One region of the Promicromonospora sp. NPDC060271 genome, then DNA from elsewhere that is predicted to be linked to it. Evidence: predicted binding sites of a transcription regulator. Region 1 holds the regulator's gene; each other region holds the start of a gene.
The links. Region 1 encodes LexA, which represses DNA repair genes until DNA is damaged. Its sites were predicted from a motif close to TCGAACANNTGTTCGA; they were not measured.
Positions count from the first base shown of each region.

Region 2: ACFWE2_RS09140 (DUF222 domain-containing protein) is a predicted target of LexA. The motif match lies at 3,966-3,981, and genes of this name have one in related genera.
Region 3: ACFWE2_RS13750 (SAV_6107 family HEPN domain-containing protein) is a predicted target of LexA. The motif match lies at 5,642-5,657, and genes of this name have one in related genera.

Region 1 covers NZ_JBHXBG010000228.1:382-7,436, forward strand. The annotation lists gene nrdR (transcriptional regulator NrdR) at 95-565, opposite strand; gene ACFWE2_RS23510 (LysM peptidoglycan-binding domain-containing protein) at 685-1,131, opposite strand; gene lexA (transcriptional repressor LexA) at 1,321-2,136, shown strand; gene ACFWE2_RS23520 (L-lactate dehydrogenase) at 2,221-3,210, opposite strand; gene ACFWE2_RS23525 (ATP-dependent DNA helicase) at 3,237-5,303, opposite strand; gene ACFWE2_RS23530 (carbohydrate ABC transporter permease) at 5,376-6,263, opposite strand; gene ACFWE2_RS23535 (carbohydrate ABC transporter permease) at 6,265-7,055, opposite strand, start outside.
Region 2 covers NZ_JBHXBG010000043.1:5,564-12,982, reverse strand. The annotation lists gene paaZ (phenylacetic acid degradation bifunctional protein PaaZ) at 1-326, shown strand, start outside; gene ACFWE2_RS09150 (TetR/AcrR family transcriptional regulator) at 457-1,101, shown strand; gene ACFWE2_RS09145 (PaaI family thioesterase) at 1,106-1,507, shown strand; gene ACFWE2_RS09140 (DUF222 domain-containing protein) at 1,783-3,900, opposite strand; gene ACFWE2_RS09135 (dihydrolipoamide acetyltransferase family protein) at 4,126-5,553, opposite strand; gene ACFWE2_RS09130 (alpha-ketoacid dehydrogenase subunit beta) at 5,550-6,554, opposite strand; gene pdhA (pyruvate dehydrogenase (acetyl-transferring) E1 component subunit alpha) at 6,551-7,419, opposite strand, start outside.
Region 3 covers NZ_JBHXBG010000077.1:18,105-25,523, forward strand. The annotation lists gene ACFWE2_RS13720 (PP2C family protein-serine/threonine phosphatase) at 1-710, shown strand, start outside; gene ACFWE2_RS13725 (ATP-binding protein) at 707-2,356, shown strand; gene ACFWE2_RS13730 (response regulator) at 2,451-2,870, shown strand; gene ACFWE2_RS13735 (proteasome assembly chaperone family protein) at 3,058-3,987, shown strand; gene ACFWE2_RS13740 (cold-shock protein) at 4,322-4,525, shown strand; gene ACFWE2_RS13745 (spermidine synthase) at 4,579-5,601, opposite strand; gene ACFWE2_RS13750 (SAV_6107 family HEPN domain-containing protein) at 5,702-6,163, shown strand; gene ACFWE2_RS13755 (DNA polymerase IV) at 6,258-7,419, shown strand, end outside.

The DNA.
Region 1 (7,055 bases):
CCCCAGCCTGCACCACCGCACCGCCAGGTGCCAACATTTTTGGAGACCACCGAGGCGACCGCTGCCGACGGCGGTGCGGCGGGCCCACGGACTCCTAGGCCTGAGCGGCCGCCCGCTCGGCGCGCTCGGCACGGAGCGAGGTGATCGCGCTCTCGAAGTCCTCGAGCGAGTCGAATGCCTGGTAGACGCTCGCGAACCGGAGGTAGGCCACCTCGTCGAGCTCGCGGAGCGGGCCGAGGATGGCGAGGCCCACCTCGTACGCGTCGATCTCCGCGCTGCCGTTGCTCCGCAGGGTCTCCTCGACGCGCTGGGCCAGGATCGCCAGGTCGTCGTCGCTCACCGGGCGTCCCTGGCACGCCTTGCGCACACCCGCGGCGACCTTGTCGCGGCTGAACGGCTCCGTGGCGCCGGAGCGCTTGACCACGGAAAGGCTCGCGGTCTCCACGGTGGTGAACCGCCGGTTGCAGTTCGGGCACTGCCGTCGGCGCCGGATCGACAGGCCGTCGTCGGCAGTCCGCGAGTCCACCACACGCGAGTCGGCGTGGCGACAGAACGGGCAGTGCATGCTCACTCCTGCGTGGTCGACCATCGACCGGAGGCCTCCGGTCGCGCCCCGACCGTAAGCGGGCAAACCACCCCCTTGCAACATAGCCGCAACATTCGTCGGCGAATCGAGGCCTTCGGTCACTCCTTGGGCAGGAGCAGCAGCTCCCCGACACGCACGCTGCCCGTCGACATCTCGTTCAGCTCCTGCAGCCTCGCCACCGCGTGACGCACGTCCTCGCCGGGCCTCGCGACCTCCTCGGCGAAGCCCCAGAGCGTCTCACCCGGCTGGACCGCGTGCACCCGGACCTCGACGGGTTCCCCGGGGGAGCTGGCGACCGCCGTGGCCCCCCACGTGACCATCGGAGCGAGCAGGAGCATGGCCAGCAGCACGAGGACCACGCGGCCGCGCCGGGTGAGCCGCAGGCCGGCCAGGCCCAGCCGGTCGGCGAGCGTGCGCCCTTCCGTCGGGGTGTACGCACGAACCGCGGCCGGTCGGGCCGCCGGCGTGTACGCCCGGCCATACGACGGCGCATACGCCGGTTCATACGTCGGGGTGTACTGCCGCAGCGGGATCACGTCCCCCATGGCCCCTCCTCGAAGTGTGCAGAGCTTTCGTCGTTCATACAAGCGTTCGTCGAACGCCCGTACCATTGTGTAGCACGAGACACCGTCCATGTCGAGACACGCTCGAACATTCGTTTGAGCCGAGCGCATTTGTGACCTAGAGTGGGTAGCGCACAGGAGAACATTTGTCGGAACGGGAGGGGCACGGGCATGACGGGACGGGACGGGACCAGCGACACGAGAGCCGTCGACACGGCAGCCTCCGGCGTCGCCACGCTGGACGCGCCAGGCGACAAGGCGGTCGCCGACGTGCACACGATCTCGCCGACAGACCGCCTCACCGAACGGCAGCGCCTCGTGCTGGACACGATCCGGCAGTCGTTCGAGACGCGGGGCTACCCGCCGTCGATGCGCGAGATCGGCGAGGCCGTCGGGCTGGCCAGCCCGTCGAGCGTCAAGCACCAGCTCCAGATGCTCGAGAAGAAGGGCTTCCTGCGCCGCGACCCCAACCGGCCGCGCGCCATGGAGCTCGTGGAGCCGATGGCCGAGCAGGTCGACAAGCCGACACGCGGCGAGATCCACTGGCCCGAGCCACGCCGTAGCGGCCAGGTCCACTGGGGTGGCTCCGTTCCCGACGACGCCGGCACCCCGCCGCCGTCGTACGTGCCGCTCGTCGGTCGTATCGCGGCCGGTGGCCCCATCCTTGCCGAGCAGGTCGTCGAGGACGTGTTCCCGCTCCCCCGCCAGCTCGTGGGCGACGGTGAGCTGTTCCTCCTCAAGGTCGCCGGCGACTCGATGGTCGACGCCGCGATCTGCGACGGGGACTGGGTGGTCGTACGACAGCAGAACGTCGCGGAGCAGGGCGAGATCGTCGCCGCCATGATCGACGGCGAGGCCACGGTCAAGACGTTCAAGCAGACCGACGGGCACGTGTTCCTGCTGCCGCAGAACCCTGCCTACGAGCCGATTCCCGGTGACGAGGCCCAGATCCTCGGCCGCGTGGTCGCGGTGCTGCGCAGCCTCTGACGGGACCGCGAGGTGGAGCACCTGTCCACCTCTGCAAGGTGAGCCTTGCGAAGGGTGGACAGGCGCTCTACCTCGCCAGTCTTGTCAGAAGCCGAAGCGCCTCTGCACGGCCCGCACGCTGTCCGCCGAGGCACGAAGGCCGGCCAGCTCGTCGTCGGACATCGGCACCCGCACGTTGTCCGTGACACCACGCCGGTCCACGAGGGACGGCACGGACAGGCACACGTCACCGATGCCGTGGTAGTCGTCCAGCAGCGAGGACACCGGCATGATCCGGCCCTCGTCCTTGAGCACCGCCTCGATGATGCGGGTGGCAGCCAGGCCGACGGCGTAGTTGGTCGCCCCCTTGCCGGCGATGATCCGGTACGCGGAGTCGACCACCTCGCGGTGCACCTCGGTGCGTACAGCGGCGTCGAGCGGCGGGTTGCCGCCCAGCGGCTCCCAGTCGAGCAGCGGCACGCCGCCGATCGACGCCGAGCTCCACAGCGCGATCTCCGAGTCGCCGTGCTCTCCGGCGATGTACGCGTGCACGTTCCCCACCGCCACGCCGCAGCGCTCGGCGAGCACGACGCGCAGCCGGGAGGAGTCCAGGACGGTGCCGCTGCCGAACATCCGCTCGCGCGGCAGGCCGGAGATCTTGAGCGCCGCGTAGGTCACGACGTCGACGGGGTTGGTCACCATCACGTACGTGGCGTGCGGGGCGACGTCGACCAGGCCGGGCAGGATCTCGCGCATCAGCCCGATCGTTCCCTCGGCGAGGTCGATGCGGGTCTGCCCGGGCTTCTGCTTCGCCCCGGCGGTCACGACGACGACGTCGGCGTCCGCGCACACCGCGACGTCGTCCGAGCCGATCACCTGCACCTGGGGCGTGAACATGAGGCCGTGCCGGAGGTCGAGCACCTCGGCCTCGACCTTCGCCCGGTTCACGTCGTGCAGGGCGATGGTCCGCGCCGAGCCCCGCGCGAGCGCGGCGAAGGCGAGCGTGGAACCCACCGCGCCGGCGCCCACCACCGCGAGCTTGGTGGTGCGGGCGCCGGAGGACCGTGCGGCCGGGATGTCCGAAAGGGCTGCCATACCCCCAGACTAGGTGTCGAGCCAGATCAGGTGTCGAGCCTCGCCAGCGCGGCGCGGACCAGCGCGGAGTCGGTCGTCGGCCAGAACCCGGGCATCGAGCGGGTGAGGAACGACGCGTAGCGGGCGGTCGCGAGGCGCGGGTCGAGGACCGCGACCACTCCCCTGTCGTCCTTGCTCCGCACGAGACGCCCGGCGCCCTGCGCGAGCAGCAGCGCCGCGTGCTGCGCCGACACCGCCATGAACCCGTTGCCGCCCGCCTGCTCGATCGCGCGGGCACGCGCTGCCTTGACCGGGTCGTCGGGGCGCGGGAACGGGATGCGGTCGATCAGGACGAGCTGGCACGACGGGCCGGGCACGTCCACGCCCTGCCACAGGGACAGCGTGCCGAACAGGCACGCCTGCGGATCCTCGGCGAACTCGCGCACGAGCGTCGGAAGCTGGTCGTCGCCCTGCGCCAGGATCGGGAGGTCCAGCCGCTCGCGCATGGCCTCGGCCGCGGCGTTCGCGGCACGGCGCGAGGAGAAGAGCCCGAGCGTGCGACCCCCAGCCGCGGTGATCAGCTCCGCGATCTCGTCGAGCTGCGCCTCCGTCGTCGGCTCGCGACCCGGCGCGGGCAGGTGCCGCGCGATGTACAGGATGCCCTGGCGCGGGTAGTCGAACGGGCTGCCGGCGTCGAGGCCCTGCCACGGCGGGGCGTCCGCGCCGTTGAGGCCGAGCGTGCCCGCCACCGGCTCGAACGTTCCGCCGAGCGCGAGCGTGGCCGACGTGAAGACGCCCGTCGCCTCGCCCAGCAGATGGGTGCGGATCAGTCCTGCCACGTGCAGCGGCGCGGCGTGCAGCCGGGTCACGTTGTCGCCGAAGCTGCCCCAGGCGTTGTCCGGGCGCGAGCACCACAGCACGTCGGCGGTCGTGTCCTCGGATGCCATGCGCTCGGCGGTCTCGAAAAGCTGCAGCATGGCGCCCTGGGCCATCTTCAGGCCGGGTTCGGGCTGGGCGGGGGCCTGGCCCTTGCCGCCGCTCGCCTCCGGCTTCAGCGCGCTCAGCACCTCGCGGGCCGCGTCGCGCACCGCGCCGACCGCCAGGCGCAGCTCGTCGGGCAGGCCGCTCGGGAACCGTTCGGCGGGGGCCGTCACCAGCAACGTCCCCAGCGCCTGCGCCGCGGCGTCCAGGGCGTCGGTGTTGGTGCCCGCGTGCCGCCGCGCCAGGCGTGCGGCGTTCTCCACCGACGCCATGGACAGGTCGACGGTCGCCGAGGACGTGACCCGGTCGGTGAGCTCGTGCGCCTCGTCCACCACCACGACGTCGTGCTCCGGCAGGACGCCCGGGCTGCCCGTGGCCGCGATGCCGAGCATCGCGTGGTTGGTCACGACCACGTCAGCCTCCCGGGAGGCGGCCCGCGCCTTGTCGGGGAAGCATTCGGCGAGCATCGGGCACTTGCCGCCCAGGCACTCCAGCGCCGTCACGGACACCTGGCGCCAGGCCCGGTCCGGCACGCCCGGGACCAGGTCGTCGCGGTCTCCCGACTCCGTCTCGTTCGCCCACTCGTGCAGGCGGCGGACATGGTCGGCGAGCGTCGCGCCGTCGTCCCTGCGCCGGCCGCGAGCGCCGCCGGAAGCCGCGGGCTCCTCGGTGCGCGGGTGGTCCTCGCCGCCGGGCAGGTCGAACAGGGTGGGCTCGTCGGCGGGGTACCCGCCGCCGATCTTGTGCACGCACAGGTAGTTGTGCCAGCCCTTGAGCAGCGCGATCTTCGGTTCGCGCGGGAGCTGCGGCGTCACAGCCCTGGCCACGAGCGGCAGGTCGCGCGTGATGACCTGGCGCTGGAGGGCCAGGGTCGCCGTCGAGATGATGACCTTGCTGTCGGCGGCGACCGCGTGCCGGACGGCGGGCACGAGGTAGCCGAGCGACTTTCCGGTGCCGGTACCCGCCTGGACGAGCAGGTGCTCGCCCTTCTCGATGGCCTCGCCGACCGCGACGGCCATGCGGTGCTGGCCGTCCCGGCGCCCACCGCCCAGCTCACCGACGGCGAGGTCGAGAAGTTCCTCGACCTCGGGGATGTCGGTGGTTTGGGGAGGGGCGTCGGGAAGGCTGGTCACACGTTCGATCCTAAGCCGGACCACCGACACGCACCCCGTCTCGTCCACAGGTGCCGGCGGCCGGCCGAGGGGTTATCCCTTGACCGCGCCGCCCAGTCCGGCGCCGCTGAGGAACAGGCGCTGGAAGGCGAGGAAGAGGGCGATCGGCAGCACCGTGGAGATCGCGAGCGCCGCGAGGAACACGTCGAGCTCCAGGTACGGGGCGATGGCGGGCAGCCGGACGGAGAGCGGCTGGTGGACCGGGTCCGGGAGGACCAGCAGCGGCCAGAGGTAGTCCTTCCAGGCGGCGATGACGGCGAACACCGAGACGACGCCGAGGATGGGCTTCGACATCGGCAGCACGATGCTCCACAGCAGCCGGAGGGGTCCGGCGCCGTCGACGCGGGCGGCCTCGAAGATCTCCCGCGGGAGGCCGTCGAAGAACCGCTTGACGAGCAGGACGTTGAAGGCGCTGGCGCCCATGGGCAGCCAGACCGCCCAGAACGTGTTGAGCAGGCTGATGTGGACGAGCGGGACGTCGAGGATGGTCAGGTACAGCGGTACGAGGAGCACGACGGACGGTACGAAGAGCGTCGCGAGCACGAGCCCGAGGATCACGTTGCCGTACCGGGGCCGCAGCACCGACAGCACGTAGCCGCCGGTGGTGGCCACCAGGAGCTGGAAGAACCAGGCGCCTGCCGCGACGACGAGCGTGTTGACGAAGTAGTGGTCGATCTCGGCCCGGTTCCACGCGGTGGCGAGGTTGGCCCAGTCGACCCCGGTGGGGAACAGCCCGAGCGGCTCGCGCAGGGTGTCCTGCGTCGGGGTGACGGCGGCCTTCGCGAGCCAGAGGATCGGCCCGAGCCCGACGACGACGAGGGTGACCAGCAGGCCGCCCTGCAGGACGCCGAGGGCGGCCCGTACGCTCGGCCGGCGCCGGTCGTGGGCCGAGACGATGCCGCGTTCGGCGGTGGCTGCCATGTCAGCTGCTCCAGGGTCGGGTCACGCGGAAGTACACCGCGGAGAGGACGGCAAGGACGCCCGCGAGCATCAGGCTCAGGGCGGTCGCGGCACCGTAGTTGCCGCCGAGGCTGCTCCCGAACGCGTAGTCGTAGATGAGCATCAGGATCGTGAGGGTCGCGTTGTTGGGGCCGCCCCCGGTGAAGAGGAACGGTTCGAGGAACACCTGTGAGGTGCCGATGATCTGCAGGATCAGCGTGATGAAGAGGACGCCGCGCAGCTGCGGGAGGGTCACGTGCCAGACCTTGCGCCACACGCCGGCGCCGTCGACCTCGGCGGCCTCGTAGAGCTCGGTCCGCACTCCGACGAGCGCGGCGAGGTAGATGATCACCGTCCCGCCCGCGGCGGCCCAGGTCGCTTCGAGGACGAGCGACGGCATGGCGCTGCCGGCGTCCTGGAGCCAGGGGTAGGGGCCGAGCCCGACCCAGCCCGCGATGGTGTTGAAGACGCCGGTGTCGGAGGCGTCGTAGAAGAACTTCCACAGCAGCACCGCCACGACGGGCGGCACGACGACGGGCAGGTACGCCAGCGCGGAGAAGAGGCCCCGCATCCGCCGCACCTCGCTCATCAGTACCGCGGCGGCCAGCGGCAGCGGGTAGCCGAAGACGAGCGCGAGCAGCGCGAACCACAGCGTGTTCTGGACGGCCTTGCCCAGCAGCGGGTCCTGCAGCACGAACACGAAGTTGTCGAGCCCCACGAACTCGGGAGCGGTGACGAGGTTCGTCTCCTGGAGGCTCATGACGAGCGCGCGGC
Region 2 (7,419 bases), on a different contig from region 1:
AGGCCGCGGCGGCGAACCCGTTCTTCGGCGGCATCGTCGCGCACGGCTACCTCGTGGTGTCCCTGGCCGCCGGACTGTTCGTGGACCCGGACCCGGGTCCGGTGCTGGCCAACTTCGGCGTCGACAGCCTGCGGTTCCTCACCCCCGTCAAGGTGGACGACACCATCCGGGTGAGCCTGACCGTCAAGCAGATCACGCCGCGCACCTCCGCCGACTACGGCGAGGTGCGCTGGGACGCGACGGTCACCAATCAGGACGACGCACTGGTGGCGACCTACGACGTGCTGACGCTGGTCGCGAAGACCGCCCACCGGACCGATCACTGACGACCGAAGGGTGGCCCCAGCACACCGCACGCCTTCGTCGGCAGGTCGCGTGCGGTGGCAGTGTGCCGGGGCCGCCTCCCTGGCCACCCATCCGGCCTCCGGCCGGCCTCTCGTCTGGGACGATGACGCCATGACCACAGATGCGACGTCGGCGGACGCGCCCGCCCGCCGTCCGCGGGGGCGGCCGGGTCACGACCGCGAGGCGGTGCTCCGGACGGCGATCACACTCTTCAACCAGCGCGGGTACGACGCGACGTCGATCAGCGACCTGGCGGCCGAGCTGGGTGTCACCAAGTCGGCGGTGTATCACCACTTCGTCAGCAAGGAGGCGCTGCTCGCGGCGGCCCTCGACGAGGCGCTGGAGGGGCTGAGCGAGGCGGTCGAGACGGCGTCGGTCGCGACGGACGGCGAGCCCAGCTCCATCCGCCTGCGGACCACCGTCGAGGCGGCCGTACGCATCCTCGCCGACAACCTGCCGGCCGTCACGCTGCTGCTGCGCGTCCGCGGCAACAGCGACGTGGAGCGTTCGGCGATGGAACGACGCAGGCACATCGACGAACGCCTCGCCGTGCTCGTCCGGCAGTCCGCCGCGGAGGGCGACCTGCGCGACGACATCGACCCCGAGGTCATCAGCCGGCTCGTCTTCGGCATGGTCAACTCCCTCGCCGACTGGTACCGGCCCGGCGGGCCGCTGCCCGCCGACGCGCTCGCCCGCACCATCTCGAGCGTGCTCTTCGAGGGCCTGGGTCCGGCGCGGGACGGCGTCGTACGGTGACGGCATGACAGCGACGAAGCCCTGGACGATCACGCTGGGCGCGCTCGACGAGAAGCTGGGCATCCGCGTGCTGGAGCAGTCGGCGCAGCGGGTGGTCGCCACCATGCCGGTGGCGGGCAACACCCAGTCGCTCGGCCGCCTGCACGGCGGCGCGACGGCAGCGTTCGCGGAGGCGCTGGGATCCTGGTGCGCGCTGATCCACGCGAGCACGGTGGGCAAGGTGTGCGCGGGCGTGGACCTGAACATCACCCATCACCGGGGCGCCACGGACGGGATCCTGACCGGCACGGCGACGCCGATCCACCTCGGCCGGACGACCACGTCCCACGAGATCGTCGTGACGGACGACCAGGACCGTCGCATCTGCACGGCCCGCATCACCAACCAGCTGATCGAGCCGCGCTGACGCGGTTCGGGTCGCACTGCTGACGGGTCTGAGTTTCGTCGAGCTCGTCGTCAGCCGCCCGCTGTTCCGGCCGGTCTGCGCGGCAAGACGGACCTGCCACGGGCTGAGTCGCCGAGCTCGCCCACCGGGACCGCGATGGTCCGCGGGTCGGTGAGCGGAAGGAGGGAGCGTGGGAGCCCGGCGCCCGGCAGCGTGGGAGCCCGGCGGGCCGGAAGCGTGGGAGCCCGGCGTCCAGCTCGGTGTCGAGTGGCTGTCGCGCTGGTCAAGCCGGTGAACTAGCCGGCGAGCCGGGACTGCCGGGTGAGGTGGACTGGCGGGCTCGGAAGTCCGATCAGGCGGTTCGGGTCCCGCCAGGCTCGACCGGCCGGGCGCTCGGCTTCGGTTAGTGGTGGCGGCTCGGTGGTCTGGTCGGTGCCCGGTGGGAGTGGGGCGTCGATGGGTTCGGGTAGGCGGATGCGGTGCCCGCGGGCGTCGGTGAACGCCCACCCGGTCTCCAACAGCGCACCGGCCGGGGTGCCGGCCGTGTTGGTGCCGGTGTTGGTGGTGTTGGTGGGCTTGCCGGTCCAGTGCATGGTGATGCCCTTGGCATCGACGAGCTGGTGGTGGTACCAGCACAGCAACGCACTGTTGGCCACGGAGGTGTTTCCGCCGTCGGCCCAGTGGGTGATCGCGTGATGGACCTCGCACCGGGACGGTGGCTGGTCACACCCTGGCCAGACGCAGTGCTGGTCTCTCGCGATGACGGCGCGACGCATCTGCCCGGACACGGTGCGTTGGGCGCGTCCGACGTCGAGGACGGCGCCGTCGGGTCCGAACACGATCCGGGTCACCGCACTGTGACAGGCCAGGCGGCGTATCAGTGCGCGGGGAGCGCGTTCACCGGTCTCGGTGAACACCGGCCCACCCGGGGTCAGGAACCCGGTCACTGTCCCGGGCAGCGGGGTGTCCGTGGTACTCCAGCCACCCAGACCACCGGTCGGACTACCGGTTGGGGTTCCGGTTGGGGTTCCGGTTGGGGTTCCGGTTGGGGTTCCGGTTGGGGTTGCGGCTGGGCTGCCGCCCGGACTGCCGGTCGGGCTACCGGCTGGACCACTGGCCGGGCTACCGGCTGGGGTTCCAACTGGGCTTCCAGTCGGGCTTCCGGTCGGGCTTGCGACCGCTGGGCCCGTGCTCACTGAATCGGTGCTCACCGCGCCTGCACCAACGCCCGCACCCGTGTTGGTGCTGTCCCCAGCGCCCGTGTCAGTGCCAGTGCCAGTGCCAGTGCTGGTGCCCGCGATGTTGGGGCCGGTGCCCGTCCGGTTGCCGCGACCAGGTCGCGCCTGTCCGCAGGACAGGCACAGCCCGTCCCGGGTCCGGGTGACCTGAGTGACGAACTCGTTCCACGACACCGTGACGTTCAGGTGCGGTGCGATCAACGCTCCTGGGGAAGCCTGGTTCGTGTCCAGGACCACGCGGGCCACGTCCGCGAGGGCTTGTGCGCGACGCTGCGTCGTGGTGCGAGTGTCGTCCGCGGACGGTGCACCGAGGACCGCGTTGAGGGCGGTGGTGAGTTGCAGGCCGTGCTCGTCGGTGAGGAACCCGGCCACGTGGTACCCGCCGAACGTCTTGGCGAGGTCGAAGAACTCGCCTCGGGCGGCTTTGTCGTCGTCGAGGTCGTCGGTGTCGGGGTCGGTGATGGTCGCGAACCGGCGCGCGACCTTCCGAAACTGGTCCGCGTTCAACACATTGGCTTCCCGCAGGACTACGCCTTCACCGGTGGTCAGGGTGCCGTCCGTGACCGCGTCCTCCAACACCTGGGTGACTAGTTCTCGGGTGTGGGTGCCGTCGGGGTCGTCTACGGGGTCGGGGAAGTCGACCGGCACACTCTGCACGAACTCTTCCGGTGTCGTGGTGTGGCCGGTGCGGGTATCGATCAACCACGCCAGTGCGTCGGTACGGGTCTCGCTGGTGGGTGCGACCTCCGTCATCACCCTCGCGTGGTCGGCCCCGAGGGTGCCGGCGACCAGGCGCTCCCGCGTCACGGGCAGTGCGGTCGCCAGGCGACGCGCGATCGTCATGTCCTTACCCGCCGTGGACGCGGACACACCTTCGCGCAGGCGGAGCCAGGTCGTGAACGTGCGGGCCGAGCCACCGGCCCGCCAGGAACCCTCGTTCTCAATCCGGGGCAGCAGCGTGTACCGGACCCCGTCCAACCGGCCGGTGATCCGGCGGATGCGGGTGTGTGCGTCGGCCAGGCGACTGATGCTCGGGGCATCCCACCCGGTCAGGACCTCGGGGTCGGTCAGCGCGGTCAGTTGCCCGGTCGCCGTCTCGAGCAGGGCCAGCACGTCCTCGATCGAGGCCGCAGCAGGCAGGCCACCAGCAGGCATGCTGTCCGTCGTCTGCTCCACGATGCCCACCCCCGCCCGTCCTGATCGCCCGCTCTAGCTCTCACTCCTTCACTGCACCTATTATCTCGAACATTCGTACGTTCCGCTCGCTGGATTTCAAATCTGTGGATAACCCTTCAGCGCAACAGATGGACCTGGCCAACCCGTGAACCATCCCGACGCCCCGCCGAGACCAACAGCCCACACCGACCGCACCACCAACCACCACAACTCAACAGCACACCGTCAGAGCCGGACGATCGCCGCGGCGGGATCCTCGATGGCGTCGGCGATGGAGCGCATGAAGCCTGCCGCCGTCCCGCCGTCGCAGACCCGGTGGTCGAAGACGAAGGACATCTGCGCGATCTTGCGCGGCACGATCTCGCCGTCGACCACCCACGGGCGGTCGATGATGCGGCCGAGACCCAGCATCGCGACCTGCGGGTGGTTGATGATCGCCGCGCTGCCGTCGACCCGGAACCCGCCGTAGTTGTTCAGCGTGAACGTGCCCGCGGTGAGCTCCTCGGTGGTCACCTTGCCTGTGCGGGCGCGGGCGACGAGGTCGCGGAGGGCCACGTCGAGCTCGGTGGTGGTCATCGAGCCGGCGTCGAGCAACGCGGGGACGACCAGCCCGTGCTGCCCCTGTACGGCGACGCCGAGGTTGATGACGCCGGGCATGACGATCTCGTCGCGCTCCGTGTCCAGTCTGGAGTTGAGCACCGGGTACTCCTTGAGTCCGGCGACGACGAACCGCGCCACATAGGCGAGCAGACCCGGCCCCGGATCGCCGGGAGCCCGGGCGGCCTCGCGCAGGTTCCAGAGCCCGGTCGCGTCGACGTCGACCCAGACCGTCGCCTCGGGAATCTCCGCGCGGCTCCGCGACAGCACCTTGGCGGCCGTCTTCTGGAAGCCGCTGAGCGGGATGCGCCGCTCCCCGCGGGCTCCGTCCGCAGCGGGAGCGCTCGGCCCGACGGCGGCCGGCGCCTGCGCCTGCGCCTGCGCCTGCGCTGAAACCGACACCGGCGTCTGCCGCACCCGCTCGATGGCGGTCCACACGTCGGACCTGGTGACGACGCCGCCCGCCCCGGTCGGCGCGATCGCGCGCAGGTCCAGCCCCGCTTCACGGGCGAGCCGCCGGACGATGGGCGAGACCACCTTCACCGGGCCGGCGGCCGAGGTCCCGGCGCCGTGCGAGGTCGCGGCACCGGCCGAAGCAGCGGCAATGACCGAGGGCCCAGCAACGGCCGGAACAACGGCACCAAGAGCCGCCGTCGACCGGGCGGCGCGTGGCCGCCGCCGTCGGCCCGAACCGGGATGCGCGGAGGTCCCGTACCCGATGAGCACGTTGCCGGAGCCCGCCCGCTCTTCCTCACGGTAGGTCTCGGCGGCCACCCCCGCGTCACCGGTGACGGCAGCAGCCCCGGCGACGCCGATCGTGATCAGCGGCCTGCCCACCTCGACGAGCTCCCCCTCGGCGGCGTGGAGCACCACTACCCGGCCCGCGTACGGACTGGGCACCTCGACGACGGACTTGGCCGTCTCGACCTCCACGACGGGCTGGTCCACCGTGACGACGTCACCCTCTGCGACGAGCCACTGCACCACCGAGGCTTCGGTCAGCCCCTCGCCCAGGTCGGGCAGCAGGAAGGTCTGCTCCGTCGTGGTGGTGGTCATGCGTCCTCCCACTGGAGGTCGTCGACGGCGTCGAGGATCCGGTCGACCGACGGCAGCTGGAGGTGCTCGAGCTTGGGCGGCGGGTACGGGATGTCGAACCCGGTCACGCGCCGCACCGGCGCCGACAGCGAGTGGAAGCAGCGTTCGCTCACCCGGGCCGCGATCTCGGACGCGACGCTCGCGAAGCCTGCGGCCTCTGCGACGACGACGGCACGGCCCGTCGACTCGACGGCCGCGCAGACCGTTGCGTCGTCGAACGGCACGATCGAGCGCAGGTCGACGACCTGCAGGCTGCGACCCTCGCGCGCGGCCTCCTCGGCGGCCTCCAGGGCGACCGGCACGGCAGGCCCGTAGGCGATGAGGGTCGCGTCGGTGCCCTGGCGCCGGACCACCGCCGTGCCGATGCCGGGCTTGTGGTCGCGGCCCAGGGCGACGTCGCCCTTCGCCCAGTAGAGCTTCTTCGGCTCGAGGAAGACCACCGGGTCGGGCGAGGAGATCGCCTCGCGCAGCAGCGCGTAGGCGTCCGAGGGGTTCGACGGCGCGACGACGTGCAGGCCCGGCGTGTGCGCGTAGTACGACTCGGACGAGTCGCAGTGGTGCTCGACCCCGCCGATACCGCCCGCGTACGGGACCCGGATGACCAGCGGCAGCTCGACGCGGCCGCGCGTGCGGTTCCGCATCTTGGCGACGTGGCTCACCACCTGCTCGAAGGCGGGATAGGCGAAGGCGTCGAACTGCATCTCGATCACGGGACGCATGCCGTTCATGGCCAGGCCGACGGCGAAGCCCGCGATACCGGCCTCCGCGAGCGGGGTGTCGAAGCAGCGGTCCTCACCGAACGTCGCGGTGAGGCCGTCGGTGACCCGGAACACGCCGCCCAGCAGGCCGACGTCCTCGCCGAGCACGAGCACCGACGGGTCCTCGGCCATCGCGTCGTGCAACGCCCGGTTGATCGCCTGCGCAGTGCTCAGCGTCTCGTGTGCGACGGCGGTGGTGGTCATCGGTGGGCCTCCACCCGGTCGGACGCGTCACTAGGTTCGGTTCGGCTCGACTGCTCCCGGCTCAGCTCGTCGTGCACGACGGCGAGCTGCTCAACGAGCTGCGGCGTCGGGCGCGAGTACACGAAGCGGAACAGGTCGTCGGGGTCGGGCTCGACGTCCCGGTTCATGCCGTCCCGGGTGCGCCGGGCGACCTCCTCGGCGGCCTCGGTGAGCGCCGCGGCGCCGGCGTCGTCGAGGATGCCCTCGGCGCGGAGGTAGGCCTCGAGCCGGACCAGCGGATCCTTGGCCGCCCACGCCGTGACCTCGTCGTCGGTGCGGTAGCGGGTGGCGTCGTCGGCATTGGTGTGGGCCTGGACCCGGTAGGTGCGCCCCTCGACGAGCTGGGGTCCCTCCCCCGCGCGGGCCCGCGCCACGGCTCCGGACAGGACGTCGAGGAGGGCGGCGAGATCGTTGCCGTCCACCTGCTCCCCGGGGATGCCGTAGCCGACGCCCTTGTGCGCCAGCGACGGAGCGGCCGACTGCCTGGCCAGCGGCACCGAGATCGCGTACTGGTTGTTCTGGACGAAGAAGACGACCGGCGCGTGGAAGACGGCGGCGAAGTTCAGTGCCTCGTGGAAGTCACCCTCGCTCGTGGCGCCGTCGCCGCACATCGCCAGCACGACGGTGCGCTCCCCGCGCAGCCGGGCCGCGTGCGCCACCCCGACGGCGTGCGGGAGCTGCGTGGCGAGCGGCGTCGTCAGGGGTCCGACGCGCAGCTCGTAGGGGTCGTACCCCGAGTGCCAGTCGCCCTTGAGCAGGCCGAGCACCTCGACCGGGTCGCCCCCGCGCGCGACGACGGCCGCGGTGTCGCGGTAGGTCGGGAAGA
Region 3 (7,419 bases), on a different contig from region 1:
CGGTCATCGGCGACGTGGCGGGGCACGGCCCGGACGAGGCGGCGCTCGGCGCCGCCATGCGCACCGCGTGGCGCACGCTGGTGCTCGCGGACACCCCCGCCGACAACGTGCTGCCGCTCCTCGAACGCGTGCTGCTGGCGGAACGAGGCCGGCCGGAGGTGTTCGTCACGATCTGCCAGGCCGTGATCTCACCGGACCGGTCACGCATGGACGTCTACCTCGCCGGGCACCTGCCTCCGCTGCTCGTGGTGCCCCGGACCTCGACCGACGCCGCCGCGCAGGTGACGCACCACTGCGAGGAGCTGCCCTCGGTGCGGCGGGGCCGCGCCCTGGGCATCCCGGTGGACGGCGGCTGGTCGGCGCACACCGTCGAGCTGCCCGAGGTGTGGACCGCCGTGCTCTACACGGACGGGCTCGTCGAGGCCGCTGTCGGGGCCGACCCGAAGGGCACGCCCGTCCTCGCGCCCAGCGCGCAGGGCCGCATGCCGCGGCTCGGGGCGCACGGGCTGCGCAGCGTCGTGGAGCGCGAGATGGACCAGGGCACCGACGAGGTGGTGACCCGCGTGCTGCGCCGCGTCCGTGAGCTGCACGGCGGTCCCCTCGTCGACGACGCCGCACTGCTCTTCGTCGGCTGGGCCGGCGCCGGGGCGACGGGACCGCCGGAGCGGACGTCGACGCTCGCCGACTCGGTGGAGTGGTCGCGCGCATGACGCTGGTGCCCGACGAGCACCGGTTCACCGGTGTGTCCATGCGTCGCCGGCTCGCCCGGCTCCTCGGTGCGGTCGCCGCCATGCTCATCATCGCGCTCGCGGTGGCGGTGCTCGCCCTGGTCCAGTCGCGCGGCCTCGACGCCCGGGCCGACGGCCCGTACACCCGCGCGCTGGTCGACGGCGAGCGCGCCTCGCTCGCGCTGGGCGACGCGGAGGCCTCGCTGCGCGCCTACCGGGCCACGTGCGATCCCGCCGCGCTCGAGCCGTGGACCCGGGCGGTCGGGTCGAGCGGACGCATCATGCTCCTCGCCGACGTCGAACGGCGGGAGCTCGCGTCCGACGCCGAGGTGGCGCTGGCCCACGAGGAGGCGGTGCGCGCCACCGACGCCTGGTTCGAGGAGTACGCCGAGCCCGTGGTGGCGGCCGTCGAGGCGGCGCCGGCCGGCCAGATGGCGTGCCGGATGGAGCTCCTCGGTACGGCGCCGGCGACCGCCGAGGGCGAGAAGCTCTACGACAGCGCCCGTACCGCCGTCGTGCAGTACCTGGCCGAGCTGGGTGCGCAGCGCGACGAGATCATGGAGACCCGGGCCGTCTGGGAACAGCTCCTGCTGGGCGCCGTGGTGGCCCTGGTGCTCGTGGTGGTGCTCATGGGCACGATGATGTGGCTGGCCCTGGAGACCTGGGTCATCCGCCCGCTCACCACGCTCACCGCCGGCGTGCGGGTGGTGAGCAGCGGCGTGCTCGGCCGCGAGATCCGCCCGGTGGGTGCAGGGGAGGTCGCCCTGCTCGCCATGCACGTCGAGACGATGCGCCGCGAGCTGGTGCACCAGGTGGAGGAGATCCGGCTGTCGCACCAGGAGGTCGAGAACGCGCACGGCCTGCTCAGCGAGCAGGCGCGCGAGCTCGAGCGGTCCAACCGCGACCTCGAGCAGTTCGCCTACGTGGCCTCGCACGACCTGCAGGAGCCCCTGCGCAAGGTCGCGAGCTTCACCCAGCTCCTGCAGAAGCGGTACGGCGGCTCGCTCGACGACCGTGCCGACCAGTACATCGAGTTCGCGGTGGACGGCGCCAAGCGCATGCAGCGCCTCATCCAGGACCTGCTGAGCTTCTCGCGGGTGGGCCGGACCGGGGTCCCGCGCGAGGACGTGGAGCTCGAGGTGGTGCTCGCCGGCGCGCTCTCCGAGCTGTCCGAGCGGGTGGCGGAGACGGAGGCGGAGATCGTCCACGACCCGATGCCCGTCGTGCACGGTGAGCGTGCGCTGCTGCAGCAGCTCTTCGTGAACCTGGTGGGCAACTCGCTGAAGTTCCGTGACCCCGAACGGGCGCCGAAGGTGCGTATCGAGGTGCGGAGCATGCGCGCGCACTGGGAGATCTCCGTGGTGGACAACGGCATCGGCATCGACGCCCAGTACGCGGAACGGGTCTTCATCATCTTCCAGCGGCTGCACCCGCGTGACGAGTACGCGGGCACCGGTATCGGCCTCTCGCTGGTGAAACGCATAGTCGAGTACCACAAGGGCCGGATCTGGATCGAGCCGGCGGCCGGCGGCGGCACCATCGTGCGGTTCACCCTCGCCAGGCGGCAGGGGCAGCCCGGCCCGGGGCGCCTTTCGACCGAACGTGCGCAGTCGACTACGCTCGGATGAGGCGGCCTGACCAGGGCCGACGGCGGGTCGCGACGACGGGTCCCGTTGTTGCCGAATCCAGGGGACAGGTACGGGCGTGAGCGGTCACAAGGTGATGGAGATCCTCCTGGTGGAGGACGACCCGGGCGACGTCCTGATGACCCGGGAGGCGTTCGAGGACCACCGCGTGCCCAACAACGTCTCGGTGGTCGGCGACGGCGTCAGCGCGCTCGAGTTCCTGCGCAAGCAGGGGCAGTACGCCAAGGCCCCGACCCCGGACCTGGTGCTGCTGGACCTCAACCTGCCGAAGATGGACGGCATGGAGGTGCTGGCGGTCGCGAAGGGTGACCCCATGCTCCGGCACATCCCGGTCGTGGTCCTGACCACGTCCGACGCGCAGGAGGACGTCGTGGGCTCGTACTCGCTGCACGCCAACGCGTACGTGACCAAGCCCGTGGACTTCGACCGCTTCATCGACGTGGTCCGCCAGATCGACGAGTTCTTCGTCTCCGTGGTGCGCCTGCCCGGTCGGTAGGGCTGGTCGGTAGGCCCGCTCGGTCGGGTACCGCGACTCGTAGGAGCTTCACGACTCGGTAGGGTTCCCGCGACGCTGAGGGCGTAACGGGAAGACACGAGGCCGTCGCGGCGTTGGACCTCAGCAGAGACCCCGGACGATATGTCCGAGGGATCGCCGAACCACTCCGACGAGCGAGGGAGCGCACGTGCTTGACCCCCAGGGCATCTACGACGTCGACGAAGCAGCGGTCGGGCGCACGCTGGGTCGCAGCGTGCCCGGAAGCGCCGACGGACCTGTTCTGCTGCACGCGGTCCGCGGGTTCGTGGACGCGGGCAGCGCTGGCGACCTCGCCGTCGAGCACCTCGTCGACGAGTTCCGCGTCGAGCGCCTGGTGACGTTCGATGTCGACCAGCTGCTCGACTACCGCTCCAAGCGGGCCACCATGACCTTCGACTCCGACCACTGGTCGGACTACCAGGCGCCCTACCTCGCGATCGACCACGTGACCGACGCGGAGGGCACCGGCTTCCTGCTGATGCACGGTGCCGAGCCGGACCTGCAGTGGGAGCGCGTGGTGGCCGGCGTGATCCAGCTCGTCGAGCGCTTCGGCGTCAGCCTGGTCGTCGGCATCCAGGGCATCCCGATGGGCCTGCCCCACACGCGCCCGCTGTCCCTGACCGCGCACGCGACCCGGCCGGCCCTCGTCGACGACTACACGTCGTGGTTCGGCAGCGTGAAGGTGCCGGGCTCGCTGTCCGCGTTGCTGGAGTACCGGCTCGGTGAGGCGGGGCACGACGCGATGGGCTTCACGGTCCACGTGCCGCACTACCTCTCCCAGTCGCAGTACCCGCCGGCGACCGTGGTGGCGCTGCACCACACGGAGCGGGCCACCGGGCTCGACCTGGCGATCCCCAAGCTGGAAGAGGCAGCCACCGACGCGAAGATCGAGGTGGAGAAGCAGGTCGCCGACTCGGCCGAGATCGCGGCGGTGGTGAAGGCGCTGGAGGAGCAGTATGACGCCTTCGCGCGTTCCGTCGGCCGCCCGAGCCTCCTCGCGGAGAGCACCCCGATCCCCAGCGCGGAGGAGCTCGGCGCGGAGTTCGAGCGGTTCCTCGCACAGCAGAACGGCGACTGACGCCGGAGTGCCGCGCGGGGTGCGCGCCGCGCGACGAGGTCGTGCACCCCGCGCGGAACCGCAGGTCTGAGCCGCACAGCGGACGCCCGAGCCGGAGGCAGAGGTGCACACCGGCTCGGTCCGACCAGGCCGCGCACGGCCCGGTGTGTCATACCTGCGGCAGAATTGTGCCTGTTCCGTGGCACATTTGAGTGGTACGTGCCACACTGGCGCACGTTGCAGTGACGTACCAACGCCACGTCCGCCGTGTCGTGAGCAAGCGGGAAAAGCATTGCGGCACGGGGGTGGGCAACGGGCCCGCCGTCGGTTCTCGGACGGAAGGTCGAAAGACAGCATGGCGCAGGGTTCTGTGAAGTGGTTCAACGCGGAGAAGGGCTTTGGGTTCATCGCCCAGGACGGCGGCGGCGCCGACGTCTTCGTCCACTACTCCGCGATCCAGACCAACGGGTACCGGTCTCTCGAGGAGGCCCAGCGGGTCGAGTTCGAGATCACCCAGGGTCCCAAGGGTCCGCAGGCGGAAGCAGTAGTCCCGCTCTGACCTCTCTGTGAAGGGCCGCCACCCCTCGGGGTGGCGGCCTTTTCGCGTCCGGGTCAGGGTGCGCCGGTCTCCAGCGGTGCCGCCGTGCCGGCGAACGCGGTGACGTCGTCGCCTACGAGCAGCGTGGCAGGCACCGCGAGGGTGCGCAGGACGCGCCCCAGACGCGCCGCGCGCAGGTCCGGCCGCACGACGCCGTCGTCGTGCCCTGAGCGGGCCTCTGCGGCGCCCTGAGGGGCTTCGCGCGGCTCGTCGTCGTGGCGGGCCGGGTCGTGGCCGGTCGGGTCCTGGCCGATCGGGTCGTTGCGGGCCGCCGGAGGGTCCTTCGGCAGCTCCCGGACGGCGGCGAGGACCAGGTTGCCGTAGCGGCGGCCCTTGAGGATCGCGGGCTCGGTGACGGCGGCGAGCCGGCCCGAGGCGGCGGCGTCCGGCCCGAAGGTCTTGGCGAGGCTGGCGACCTCGCGGCGGGCGGTGGTCAGGGGCGGCTTGTCGGCGCAGTTGACCAGCAGCACGCCGCCCGGGCGGAGCACGCGGTGCGCCTCGGCGGCGAACCCGGTGCCCACGAGGTGGGCGGGCGTGCGGTCGCCGGCGAAGACGTCGCGGACCACGACGTCGTAGGACTCGTCGCGGGCTGACGCGAGTGTCCGCCCGGCGTCGTCGGCGCGCAGCCGCAGCAGGGGTGAGCGCGGCAGGGCGAACCACTCGCGGACGAGCTCGAGGAGCCGGGCGTCGAGGTCGACCCCGAGCTGGCGGGAGCCCGGCCGCTCGTGCTCCACGTGCCTGGCGAACGCGCTGCCCGCTGCACCGAGGTGCAGCACCTTGAGCGGCCCGGGCGGCAGCAGGGCGACGAAGGCGGCCATCTGCTGCATGTACTCGAAGTCGAGGAATCCCGGGTCCGACAGGTCGAGGCTGGAGCTCGGCACGCCGTTGACGTGCAGCGTCACCCGCTGCGGGAAGTCGGGGTCGCGAACCACCTCGGCGGTGCCGGTGCTGATCGGCACGGGGCCGACGGGCAGCTCGCCGGTGAGTGTCAGTGGTGCGGAGGAGGATGGGCTGCGTCGGGCGGAGCGGCGGGCCATGGGGACAGTCTCTCCCGGCTCGGCGGCTCGCTTGACAGAATAGAACGCATGTTCGATAGTGTCGCACAAGGGGTTCGATCGGAGGTTTGAGATGGGCACCATGCACTCTCAGAGCGCGCGGGACGTCGTGTCCGCGCGAATGCTCGTGCCGGTCCCGCCGGGCGTCAGCGCTCTGCTGCGCAAGGCGGACGCGGAGCTGGCCGAGGCGGCGCGTTCGGTGGACCCGGGGGACCGGTTCGTCCACGCGCACCTCGCGGCGATCCGTTCGGCGGCCGCCGTCGTTGCGCTCCGTGGGCGACCGTCGGCGCGTTCCGGCGCGCGGACGGTGTGGGACATGCTCGCGCACGCCGAGCCGGAGCTGGCGGCCTGGTCCGGCTACTTCGCCGCGGGGGCGCCCCTGCGGGCCGCGGTCGACGCGGGCCGGCCGGAGCAGGTGGAGCCCGCCCGTGCCGACGAGCTGCTCGCGTGCGCGGAGGACTTCCGGGACGAGGTGGCGATGCTCGTCGACCCGCAGGCCGGGTTCTCCGCGCAGCGCCTGACCCTGGTGCCCGAGGCGTCGTAGCAGGCGCGTACGCGGCCGGGCGGGTGCGTCCTGCCTGGCCGATACTCGGAGCGGTTCTCCGAGCACTGAGCAACAGCAAGGACGGAGCACGTTCGTGAGCAAGGGGCCGCGGTCAGCGGCAGCGAGACGCAACTGGGGATCGGACGAGTCCGGCTGCTCGGTGCTGCACCTGGACATGGACGCGTTCTTCGCGTCCTGCGAGCTGGCTCGCCGGCCCGAGCTGCGCGGCCTGCCGGTGATCGTCGGCGGACAGGACCGCGGGGTCGTGCTGGCGGCGACGTACGAGGCCCGCGCGTACGGTGTGCGGTCAGCGATGCCGATGACACGTGCCCGCGTGCTGTGCCCCCAGGCCACCGTGATCAAGCCCGACCACACCCTGTACCACGACGTGTCCCGGTCGGTCATGGGCATGCTCAGGGAGGTCACCCCGCTCGTCGAGCAGATCAGCGTGGACGAGGCGTTCCTCGACGTGAGCGGTGCCCGGCGGCGGCTCGGCCCGCCCACGGTGATCGGCGCCGCGCTGCGCCGTCGCATCCAGGCCGAGCACGGCGTGACGGCGTCGGTGGGCATCGCGCGGAACAAGTTCGTGGCGAAGCTGGCCTCGACGCACGCCAAGCCCGACGGGCTGATGCTCGTGCCCGTCCAGGCGACGGTGGACTTCCTGCACACGCTGCCGGTCGGCGCCCTCTGGGGCGTCGGCGAGAAGACCGAGAAGGCCCTCGCCGCCTGGGGCATCACCACGGTCGAGGAGCTGGCGCACACGGACCTGGCGAGCCTGCAGACCGCCGTCGGGCGGGTCAGCGGCGCGCACCTGCACGACCTGTCGTGGGGTCGTGACCCCCGTCCCGTCGTGCCCGAGCACCGGGAGCACAGCATCGGTGCCGAGACCACCTTCGACACCGACCAGGACGACATCGTGGCGGTCGGCCGGCGGGTGCTCGAGCTGTCCGACCGGGTCGCCGCCCGGATGCGGCACCAGGGCGTCATGGCGCGCACGGTGTCCGTGAAGGTCCGGTCCAGCGACTTCGCCACGTTCACCCGGTCGCGAACGCTGGAGGGGCCCACCGACGTCGCGCGGGACATCTACCTGGTCGCTCGTGAGCTCGTCGCGGGGGTCGACCTGGGCGGGCTGCCGGTGCGGCTGGTCGGCGTACGGGGTGAAAATCTTCAGCAAAGAGACGGCTCCACGCAGCAGCCGACGCTCGAGGAGGCGGTCGATCCGCGCTCGGGAGCCCAGCGAGAGGCTGAACTTGCGC